3 regions of the Micromonospora sp. NBC_00858 genome follow, and region 1 is predicted to be linked to each of the others. Evidence: riboswitches for the same ligand, from Rfam matches in the RefSeq annotation. Region 1 holds a riboswitch; each other region holds the start of a gene.
What was found. A riboswitch is a leader RNA that binds a small molecule or an ion and turns the genes downstream of it on or off. The one in region 1 is predicted to bind S-adenosylmethionine.
Positions count from the first base shown of each region.

Region 1 (3,489 bases):
CCGGGTCGTCGCGCAGCACGCTGCGCCCGTCCAGCAGCACGTCGCCGCGGTCCGGCTCGATCAGCCGGTTGATCGTCCGCAGCAGGGTGGACTTGCCCGACCCGGACGGGCCGATCACGCAGGCCGTCGCGCCGCGTGGCACGGCCAGGTCGACGCCGCGCAGCACCCGGTTCGGTCCGAAGGCGAGGTGCACGTCGCTTACGTCGAGGCTGACCGAGGTGGTCGTGCCGGTGGTCATCGCCGGTCCCCTTCGGTCGTGCCGGCCAGCGCCGACTCGGTGTCGTCCTCGTCATCGTCGGCCGGCGCGGTGGCCGGCCGGCCGTGGCGCAGCCGCCGGTCGATCCAGTTGACCACGTGCGTCAGCGGCACGGTCAACGCCAGGTAGAAGAGCCCGGCCAGCAGCAGCGCGGACTCGTTGCCGGTGGTGGCCGCGTAGTCCTGCCCGATCCGGAACAGCTCCCGCTGGCTGGCCACCAGTCCGAGGAAGTAGACCAGGCTGGAGTCCTTGATCAGCGCGATGAGCTGGTTCACCCAGGCGGGCAGCACCCGCCGGATGCCCTGCGGAATGATCACCAGCCGCATCGAGTCGGCCCAGGAGAAGCCGAGCGCCCGGGCGCCCTCCAGTTGGGCGGCCTCCACCGACTGGATGCCGGAGCGGAAGATCTCCCCGATGTACGCCGCCGCGATCAGCGACAGCGCCAGGATGCCCAGCGGGTACGGGTCGGGTCCCCAGATCTCCATGCCCAGCGGCGCCAGCCCGACGCCGATCAGGAGGATCGTCGCCGCGGCCGGCAGCCCCCGGAACACGTCGGTGTAGACCCGCGCCGGCCAGCGCAGCCACCGGGTACGGGAGATGCCGGCGACGGCCAGCAGCAGGCCCAGCACCGAGCCGAGCAGGGCGGCGGAGACCGCCAGGATCAGCGTGTTGGGCAACCCGACAGTCAGCATCTCGGGTAGCGCCTCGCGCATCGCGTCCCAGTCGAAGAAGGTCTCCCACAGGGTGCTCAACGGATCCATTGGTCGCCTCTCCTACCGCCCCGCTCGCTCGTCACCGGGTAGGCCTCAGGACGCGGTCGACGCGGCCGCCGACGCCGACGGCACGGTCACCGTGCCGCTGCCCGGCCGGAAGTCCTCCGGAACTGGCCGGCCCGGGTAGTAGTGCGCCTGCAACCGGCTCCAGGTGCCGTCCGCGATCACCTCGTCGAGGCCCTTGTTCAGCGCCTCGCGGAGCTTGTCGCTGCCCTTGGCGACCGCGTACGCGGTCGGTGCCGGGCTGAGCTGCTTGGCCGCCACGGTGATCTTGCCGTTGCTGTCGGCGGCCGACTTCTCGCCGATCTCCGCCGGGGCGATCCACGCGTCGGCGGTGCCCGCCTTGAGCTGGTTGATCGCGCCGTTGTAGTCCGGCACCCGGACCGGGTCGAGCTGCTTGCCGGTGGCGTAGTCGTCCTGGACGGTGCCCTGGACCACCACGACCCGCTTGCCGGCGAGCTGGTCGAAGCTGGTGATCGGCGAGCCAGCCGGGACGTCCAGGCCGAAGTAGCCGAAGTCGTAGCCGTTGCCGAAGTCGACCGTCTTCTTCCGCGCCTCGGTGATGGTGATCGAGGAGCTGCCGACGTCGAACTTGCGGTTGTTCACCTGGGAGAGCAGCGCGGAGAAGTCGGTGCCGACGAACTCGACCTTCAGGCCGAGCTTGCCGGCCACCGCCGCCAGCAGGTCGTTGTCGAACCCGGTGAACTTGCCGTCCTTGAGGTACACGTTCGGAGGGGCGTCGGTCAGCGTGCCGGCGCGCAGCACGCCCGGCTGCGACAGGCCGTACGGGTTGGCGGTGGCGTCGGACGACGTGTCGTCGCCGCAGGCGGTCAGCGCGGTGGCGGCCAGGATCGTGGCCGCGCCGAGGGCAGCGGCGCGGGTCAGGGCAGGAAGAATTCGCACGGGTGTCTCCGAAGGTTGCGCAGCGGCGGGCGCAGGCGTGCGCCGCCGACGGTGCGCCCGATGGGCGTACCGCTGGGGTGGGTTCGGGAAAGAGGGGTGCGCTAGTGCGCGGCGCGGCAGCGACAGGCGGCGCTGCATACCCGCATCATGTCCACGTGCCGCCGCCGGGTCAGTGCCGGCGGGAGCCAACCGGCGCGGGAATCCGCGGCGTCGGTCGGTGGGGCGGTGCTGAGGATGCGCATGGTTCTCCCGGGTCTGTGCTGACCTGGGTGCCAGGCCACGCTTGCACCGACGTCTTTGCCGGTGCCTGGTCTTCACCCGGGGCACCCCACCGCGGAGGAGGGTTGCCGGCCAGCGAGCCGGGGCTTCGCGCTGGCGCTCATGACCTGTTCAGAGGCTAGCAGCCGGAACCGGCGGATCGTCCAGCCGCTATGACCACGCTCACCCCCGCGACGGCCACCGGACCGCCGGGTCAACCGGCGTGCACGTGCGGCCGGCGGCTCCGGTCGGGCTCCTGGCGGCGCAGGATCTCGCGGGTGACCGGGGCGATCTCGCCCTGCCCGAAGGCCAGGTAGCGCAGGAGGTTGCCACCCGGGTTGCCCTCGGTCCACTCGAAGTAGATGTGCGGGCGCCGTTGGATCCGGTCGCGGATCTCCAGCAGCAGGGCGGCCAGCGCGCTGGGCACCGCGGAGCTGGCCAGGCTGAGCACCAGGTAGTTGTCGTGCACCACGCTGCCGCGCACCAGCAGCTCGGTCTCGAAGTCGGAAGGGTCGGTGACCGTCACCTCGACGAAGATCACGTCGCTGTCGGCCGGGAAGTCGTTGTCCGCGACGGTCTGGGCCAGCTTGTCGCGGTACTCCGCCGGGTCTCGGCTGGCCGGCTCGTGCGCGATCAGCCGGATCCGGCGCCCGACGCACTCGTCGATCATCCGGGCCGCCTCGGGGTCCAACTCCACCCGTTGGACCCGTAGTTCGAAGGCGCGGTTCAGCCGTGACAGCAGCGAGACCAGGATGATCCCGCCGATGAAGCAGGCCGCGATCTTCACGCCGTCGGGGCGCTCCACCACGTTCGCCGCGGTGGTGTAGACGAAGATCACCGCGATGATGCCGAAGGCGATCGTGCGGCGGCGCTGGCGCCGTCGCCGTGCCGCGAGGGTCACGGCCGTCGCCGCCGAGGTGATCAACACCAGAACCCCGGTGGCGTACGCGCCGCCCTGCGCGTCCACGCTGGCCTCGAAGACCACCGTGATCAGGAAAGCCACCGCGGTGAAGACCAGCACCAGCGGCCGGACCGCCCGGGCCCAGGTCGGTGCCATGCCGTAGCGGGGCAGGTAGCGGGGTACGAGGTTGAGCAGGCCGGCCATCGCCGAGGCGCCCGCGAACCAGAGGATCCCGATGGTGGACAGGTCGTAGGCCGTGCCGAACACCTCGCCGAGGTACTCGTGCGCCAGGTAGGCCAGCGCCCGGCCGTTCGCCGGCCCATCCGGCTGGAACGCCTCGGGCGGGATCAGCACGGTGGTGGTCACGCTGCTGGTGATCAGGAAAACGCTCATGATCG
Region 1 covers NZ_CP108828.1:4,191,465-4,194,953, reverse strand. The annotation lists gene OG990_RS19515 (amino acid ABC transporter ATP-binding protein) at 1-238, opposite strand, end outside; gene OG990_RS19510 (amino acid ABC transporter permease) at 235-1,017, opposite strand; gene OG990_RS19505 (ABC transporter substrate-binding protein) at 1,063-1,932, opposite strand; SAM riboswitch class IV at 2,207-2,319, opposite strand; gene OG990_RS19500 (amino acid transporter) at 2,405-3,489, opposite strand, start outside.

Region 2 (3,489 bases), 2.7 Mb from region 1:
CGTCCAACCCCGCCCCATATCTGGGGCAGCTCGACAGGGCGTGCAGGCAGTCCGTTACTCCCGACCGCCGGGCTCGTCAGCCCGCCGTCACGTCGCGTCGCCAGCGGTGCCGGCCGCTCTCAGGCTGGCTCGGGGCGGCTCGGGGCGGCTCGGGGCGGCGCGGGGCGGCGCGGCTCGGGGCGGGCGGGGCGGGGGTGAGGACGGCGTTCAGGAGGCCGGGGTAGAGGCGCTCCAGCTCGTCTCGCCGGAGGCGGACGTAGCGGCTGGTGCCGGCGGCCCGGGTGCGGGTCAGGCCGGCCTCGCGCAGCACCTTGAGGTGGTGGCTGCGGGTCGCCTTGGAGACGCCGAACTCGAAGGTGTTGCAGGCGAACTCGCCGCCCTCGGCGAGCGCCCGGACGATCTGCAGCCGCACGTCGTCGGCGAGTGCGGCCAGCACGGTGGTGACCGGTACGGCGGTCAGGTCGGGTTCGTGCGGCTCCATGTGACCAGTATAACCGTTGTTCGACAATCGTCGAACAAGTCCCTAGGGTCGGTGTCGCTGGTTCGACGATTCTCGAACATTGGAGCTGACGATGCGTTCCCGTTCCGCCGCCTATCCGCTGCTCGCCGTGCTCAGCTGGGGAGTGATGTTCCCGGTTCTGGCCAGCGCGCTGACCCGGGTTGATCCGCTCAACCTGACCACCGCCCGCTACCTGCTGGCCGCCCTCATCCTGGTCGCCATCCTGCTGCTCCGTGAGGGTGCCGGCGCGCTGCGGCTCGGCGGTCGGGCCGTCGAGGTGGCGGTGCTCGGTGTGGTCGGCTTCGCCGGCTTCAACGTGCTCACCAACCTGGCGCTCGAGCACGCCGCCCCGCAGCAGATCGCCCTTTTCGTGGCCACCACCCCGGTGATCACCCAACTGGTCCGCTGGGCCCGCGACGGCGTACGCCCGAAGCCCCTCCTGCTGGCCCTCTCCCTGGTGGCGCTCCTCGGCGTCGGCCTGGTGATCACCCGCGGGAGCCTGACCGGGCTCGGTCAGTTCGGCCTCGGCGGGCTGATGATGATCGGCGCGGTGCTCGGCTGGGCGATCTACACCCACGGCGCCAGCCAGTTCGGCACCTGGTCGCCGCTGCGGTACACCACGCTGACCGCGCTCGCCGGCACGGCCGCCATGCTCGCCGCGAGCGTGCTCGCCGACGGCATCGGATGGCAGCACGCGCCGGCCGCCGCCGACCTCGTGGCGGTCGCCCCGCAGTTGGCGTACGCCGTGATCATGGGCGCGGTGATCGCGGTGCTGGCCTGGAACACCGGCGTGCAGCGGCTCGGAGCCGCCAATGCCGCCCTGTTCATGAACCTGGTGCCGGTGACCACCTTCACGGTGCAGATCGTCCGCGGCTACCGGCCGGAGCCGATCGAGCTGGTCGGGGCCGCGATCACCATCGCCGCCCTGGTCGCCGCGAACCTCGCCACCCGGGCCCGGACCGTGACCCCGTCGCGGCCCCAACCGACTGCGGTGACCGATCCGGTCGCGGTGGTCGACTCGGTGGCGGTGGCCAACCGCTGACCCACTCACTGGGATCTGCGGTGGAGGCGGCGCCCGGCGTTGCCTAGACTCGACGGCACAACTGAATACCTCATCCAGAGGGGCTGAGGGATACGGCCCGACGACGCCCCGGCAACCACCCCGCGCGCTCACCGCTGAGCGACCCGCGGGGCAGGTGCCAATTCCGTCCCCGCCGCACCGTGCGGTGTGGGGAAAGATGAGAGGACTCCTCGACATGACGTCGACGCTCGCCACCCCTGGCATCGACACCTCCTCCAGCCCCGCCCGAGCCCTGGTGTGCCGCGCCTGTTCGGCCCGCTACCCGCTCGCCGCCCAACACGCCTGTTACGAGTGTTTCGGCCCGCTGGAGGTCGACTACGACACCGCCGCCCTGGCCGCCGTCACCCGTGAGCAGATCGAGGCCGGCCCGAACAACATCTGGCGGTACGCCGCGCTGCTGCCCGCCGGTCAGGACCCGTCCACCCGGGTGACCCTCGACCCGGGGCTCACCCCGCTGGTGGCGGCCCCGCACCTGGCCGCCGAGCTGGGCATCGCCGCGCCGCTCTGGGTCAAGGACGACAGCGCCAACCCGACCCACTCGTTCAAGGACCGGGTCGTCTCGGTGGCGCTCACCGCCGCCCGCGCGCTCGGCTTCAGCCGGTTCGCCTGCGCCTCCACCGGCAACCTGGCCAACTCGGTGGCCGCGCACGCCGCCCGGGCCGGGGTGCCCTCGGTGGTCTTCATCCCCAGTGACCTGGAGCAGGGCAAGGTCATCACCACCGCGGTCTACGGCGGCGACCTGGTCGCCATCGACGGCTCGTACGACGACGTGAACCGCCTCTGCGGCGAGTTGGTGGAGACCGACGAGTTCGAGGACACGGCGTTCGTCAACGTCAACGTCCGGCCGTACTACGCGGAGGGCTCCAAGACCCTCGGCTACGAGGTGGCCGAGCAGCTCGGCTGGCGGATCCCGGCCCAGGTGGTCATCCCGATGGCCAGCGGCGAGCTGCTCACCAAGATTGACAAGGCGTTCTCCGAGCTGGTCGAGATCGGGCTGGTCGAGGCGCCGGCCGGCGGCTGGAAGGTCTTCGGTGCCCAGTCCGCAGGCTGCAACCCGATCGCCACCGCCCTGCACGCCGATACCGACACGATCACCCCGGTCAAGCCCACCGGCATCGCCAAGTCGCTGAACATCGGCGACCCGGCCGCCGGCCTCTACGCCCTGGAGGCAGTCCGCCGCACCGACGGTTGGATGGAGTACGCCGACGACGACGAGATCCGCGCCGGCATCCGGCAGTTGGCCCGTACCACCGGCGTCTTCGCGGAGACCGCCGGTGGGGTCACCGTGGCGGTGCTGCGCAAGCTGGTCGAGTCCGGTCGGCTCGACCCGACGGCGGAGACCGTGGTGTTCAACACCGGCGAGGGGCTGAAGACCATCGATGCGGTAGCCGGTCAGGTTGGCCCGACCCATCACATCAAGCCGTCCCTCCGCGCCGCCCGCGACGCCGGCCTCCTGGGCTGATCAGCCCCGCCCGCCCCGCCCCGCCCCGCGCCGGAGGGGTGGGCGTGCAGGGTCGGGCGGGGGATAGGGGATCGCCCGGACGGGGGATCGGGCCGATCCGCCGGGTATCTGGCTTTTCGCAGTGAGTGTGGAAAACCCACCGCTCTGGACTTGACGGCAGGAACCGGACGGCGCAAGATGCTCCCTGCGGGAGGGCATTTCGCCGGAGACTTTTGAAGTTCTTGCGACCCAGCGCCGGAGGCGTTGTGCGAGTGTCCCTCCCGACCACGTTCGATCGGGCCAGCGATTAATTCGCTGGCCCGATCGCTTTCCCGGGGTGCACGCTCGGCGGCATGAGCATCACCATCGCGTCGTTCGACGGCGCCGACCGAGCTTCGGTCGACGAGGCGTACCGGATCGGCGCGGCGGCCAACGACGCCGATCTCCCGGACTTCCCGCCCTTCTGCC
Region 2 covers NZ_CP108828.1:6,862,122-6,865,610, forward strand. The annotation lists gene OG990_RS31935 (ArsR/SmtB family transcription factor) at 77-481, opposite strand; gene OG990_RS31940 (DMT family transporter) at 573-1,541, shown strand; SAM riboswitch class I at 1,609-1,744, shown strand; gene thrC (threonine synthase) at 1,756-3,042, shown strand; gene OG990_RS31950 (GNAT family N-acetyltransferase) at 3,375-3,489, shown strand, end outside.
Region 2: linked by a shared signal. The riboswitch ahead of thrC (threonine synthase) and the one ahead of OG990_RS19505 (ABC transporter substrate-binding protein) in region 1 are both predicted to bind S-adenosylmethionine.

Region 3 (3,489 bases), 2.7 Mb from region 1:
GGATCGCGCTGCTGGTGACGGCGGTGCTGCTGCCGCTGAACCCGCTCCGGGTGCTCAATCGCGCTGCCCGACCGGCGCTGGACCTGCTCGCCGCCCAGCTCGACGCCACGGCCGACGGGCTGCGCAACCGGGACCGCGCCGGCATCCAGCAGGCGCTCGAACGATTGCGCAACAACAAGGAGGAGCTGGCCACGTTGGCCGAGGCGATCGAGGGGGCTAAGGAGACCGCCACCCTCTCCCCGGCCCGCTGGCACCGGCGCGACGAGCTGACCCACTACGCGGAGGCGGCCGACCCGATCGACCGGGCGATGCGCAACACCGGCACGCTGATCCGCCGGGCCGTGACGCTGATCGAGGACGAGGAGCCGGTGCCGGATCCGATGCCGGACGGCATCGGCCACCTCGCCGAGTCGGTCCGGCTGCTCAAGCACGAGTTCGCGGTGGGCGAGGAACCGGAGAAGGCCCGGGAGCGGTCGCTGCGGGCGGTCAGCGAGGCCGGTCGGGCGTACGGAGCCGGGGTCGGCTTCTCGGGCAGCGTGGTGATCGCCCAGATCCGTACCACCGCGAGCGACCTGCTGGTGGCCTCCGGGATCGACCAGGAGGAGGCGAACCGGTGGATCCGTACCGCCTTCGGGGAGCAGGAGCGGCCGATCGGTGAACCGGCCGAGCCGGGCGAGACGCCGAAGCCGCCCACCGCCCCACCGGTCGGCTGACCGGGGCCGCGGCGCTCCGCCCGCCCTCAGCCCAACGCGGCGAGTGCGGCGAGAAGCCGGTCCACCTGCGCGGCCGTGCTGCCCAGGCCGATGCTGGCGCGCAGGGCGGTGGGCGGCAGGTCCCGCCGGCCGGTACGCCCCGCCGCCTCGGCGAGCAGCCGCCGGGCCAGCGGATGGGCGCAGAACAGCCCGTCCCGTACGCCGATCCGGTGCTCGGCGGCCAGCCGGGCGGCCACGTCGGCGGAGTCCCACCCGGCGACCACGAACGACACGATGCCGACCCGGGGCGCGTCCGGGCCGAAGGTGCGCAGCTCCACCACGTGCGGCAGGGCGGCGATGCCGGTCCGCAGCCGGGCCAGCAGTGCCTGCTCGCGGGCCGCCAGCGCGACCCGGTCCGCGTCGGCCAGCGCCGCGCACACCGCGGCCAGCGCCACCGCGCCGACCAGGTTCGGGGTACCGCCCTCGTGTCGGGCCGGGCCGGTCGTCCAGGTCACGTCGTGGGTGGCCGGCCCGACGTGGCTGGTGGCGCCACCACCGGCCAGGTACGGCGGAGCGACGTCCAGCCAGTCCGCCCGGCCGATCAGCACGCCCGCGCCGAACGGCGCGTACAGCTTGTGGCCCGAGACGGCCAGGTAGTCCACGTCGAGCGCGAGCAGGTCGACCGGGGCGTGCGGGGCGAGCTGCGCGGCGTCCAGGGCGATCCGGGCCCCGTGCCGGTGGGCCACCCGGGCCAGTTCGGCGACCGGCCATCGCTCGCCGGTCACGTTGCTCGCCCCGGTCACCGCGACCAGTACGGGCAGCGCCGGGTTGCTGTCCCGCCGCAGCTCGGTGAGGGCGGCGGCGAGGGCGCGTACCGCCCCGGCGGGGTCGGTGGGCACCGGCAGCCGGACCGAGCCGCGCGGCCAGGGCAGCAGGTTGGCGTGGTGCTCGCCGGCGAAGGTGACCACCGTCGTGCCGGCGGGCAGCGCCCGGGCCAGCAGGTTGAGCGCGTCGGTGGTGTTGCGGGTGAAGATCACGTGGTCTTCGGCGCGGGCGCCGAAGAAGTCACCGACCGTCTGCCGGGCCCGCTCGTAGGCCAGCGTGCAGTGCCGGGACAGCGCCCCGGCACCGCGATGCACGCTGGCGTACCAGGGCAGCAGCTCGGCCACCGCGTCGGCGGCGGCCCGCGCGCACGGCGCGCTGGCCGCGTAGTCCAGGTTGATCTCGCCCGGTACGCCGAGTACGTCGAGCGGCGCCGACGCGGCCGGCGCGGGCGCCACGGCGGACCGGGTGGGGAGCGAGGGTACGAGGGTGACGGACACGCCGGAACCTCCGGGGTCAGGGACCCCGGGTCTGGTGTCGGGACGGGGTCCGCGCTTGCCCAGCACGCCGATCGGGCTGGGCCCGGTCATCACCCGGGGCACCCCACCGCGAACTCGACGAGGGTTGCCGGCCAGCAAGCCGGGGCTTGACGCTGGCGCTCGTGACCTGCCGGCAGCATAGCGACTGCCGATGCGACCAAACCAGCCGGCGGGGGATGGCTACGCTGACCGCATGGCCGACACCCCGCCCGGTGCACCCCTGCCGTCGCCGCCCGCGCCCGCAGCCCCGTCCGCCGGCGAGGCGCCCCGGATGCCGCTGCGCCGACTGGACCGGCGGCGGTTCCTGGTGCTGGCCGGGGTGGTGTTGTTCATCGCCGCCTGCGCGGGCTTCATGGTCTTCACGCTCGGCCAGTCGCTCGGCGTCGAGGCGTTGCTGATCGGGCTGGTCGCCGCCGTCCTACCGGTGCCGGTGCTGGTCGCCTGCTTCCTCTGGCTGGACCGCTACGAGCCGGAGCCGTTGAAGTACCTGATCTTCTGCTTCGCCTGGGGTGCGTTCGTCTCCACGGCCGCCTCGCTCACCGTGAACGAGTTCGCCGCCGCCCGGTTCAATGACTGGGGACTGCCGGCCGCGCTCACCGGCGTGCTGGTGGCGCCGTTCATCGAGGAGCTGACCAAGGCCCTCGGCCCGATCCTGCTGCTGGTGTTCCGTCGCCGGGAGTGGTCCGGGATCACCGACGGCCTGGTCTACTGCGGGCTCTCCGCGGTCGGCTTCGCCATGGTGGAGAACATCCTCTACCTGGGCGGGTACGGCTACGCGGCAGGCGCCGACCGGTACGGCCCGGCGACCGGCACCCAGCAGGTCATCGCGATCTTCATCGTGCGGATCCTGCTGTTCGGCTTCGCCCATCCGCTTTTCACCTCGATGACCGGTGTGGGGCTGGGTGTCGCCGCCCGGACGGCCGACCGCCGGGTCCGGGTGCTCGCACCGGTCGCCGGCCTGCTGCTGGCCATGATGTTGCACGGCACCTGGAACCTGCTGCCCACGCTGACCCAGGCCACCGGCGAGACGGTGATCATGCTGTACGGCTTCCTGGGCCTCATGGTGCCGGTCTTCTTCGGCATGGTGGGGCTGGCGGTGTGGCTGCGTGCGTGGGAGGGGCGGCTCACCGAGCGGACGCTGCCGGACTATGTGCGCGCCGGCTGGCTGAGTCCGCCCGAGGTGGCCGCGTTGAGCAGCCTCGGTCGCCGGCACGCGGCCCGTAGCTGGGCGCGTCGGGTGGCCGGGGACGCCGGGGTGCGGGCGATGCGGGGGTACCAGTTCGCCGCCACCCGGTTGGCCCTGCTGCGCGACGGGACGCTGCGCGGCCTGGACCGCAAGCCGGCTGATCGGGAGCGGACGGCTCGTGAGGAGCGGGAGCTGCTGGAGTCGATCACCTCGTACCGGTCGTTCTTCGTGGGTCGGGACCCGCAGGCCC
Region 3 covers NZ_CP108828.1:6,882,275-6,885,763, forward strand. The annotation lists gene OG990_RS32020 (aromatic acid exporter family protein) at 1-713, shown strand, start outside; gene OG990_RS32025 (aminotransferase class V-fold PLP-dependent enzyme) at 740-2,014, opposite strand; SAM riboswitch class IV at 2,061-2,181, opposite strand; gene OG990_RS32030 (PrsW family intramembrane metalloprotease) at 2,205-3,489, shown strand, end outside.
Region 3: linked by a shared signal. The riboswitch ahead of OG990_RS32025 (aminotransferase class V-fold PLP-dependent enzyme) and the one ahead of OG990_RS19505 (ABC transporter substrate-binding protein) in region 1 are both predicted to bind S-adenosylmethionine.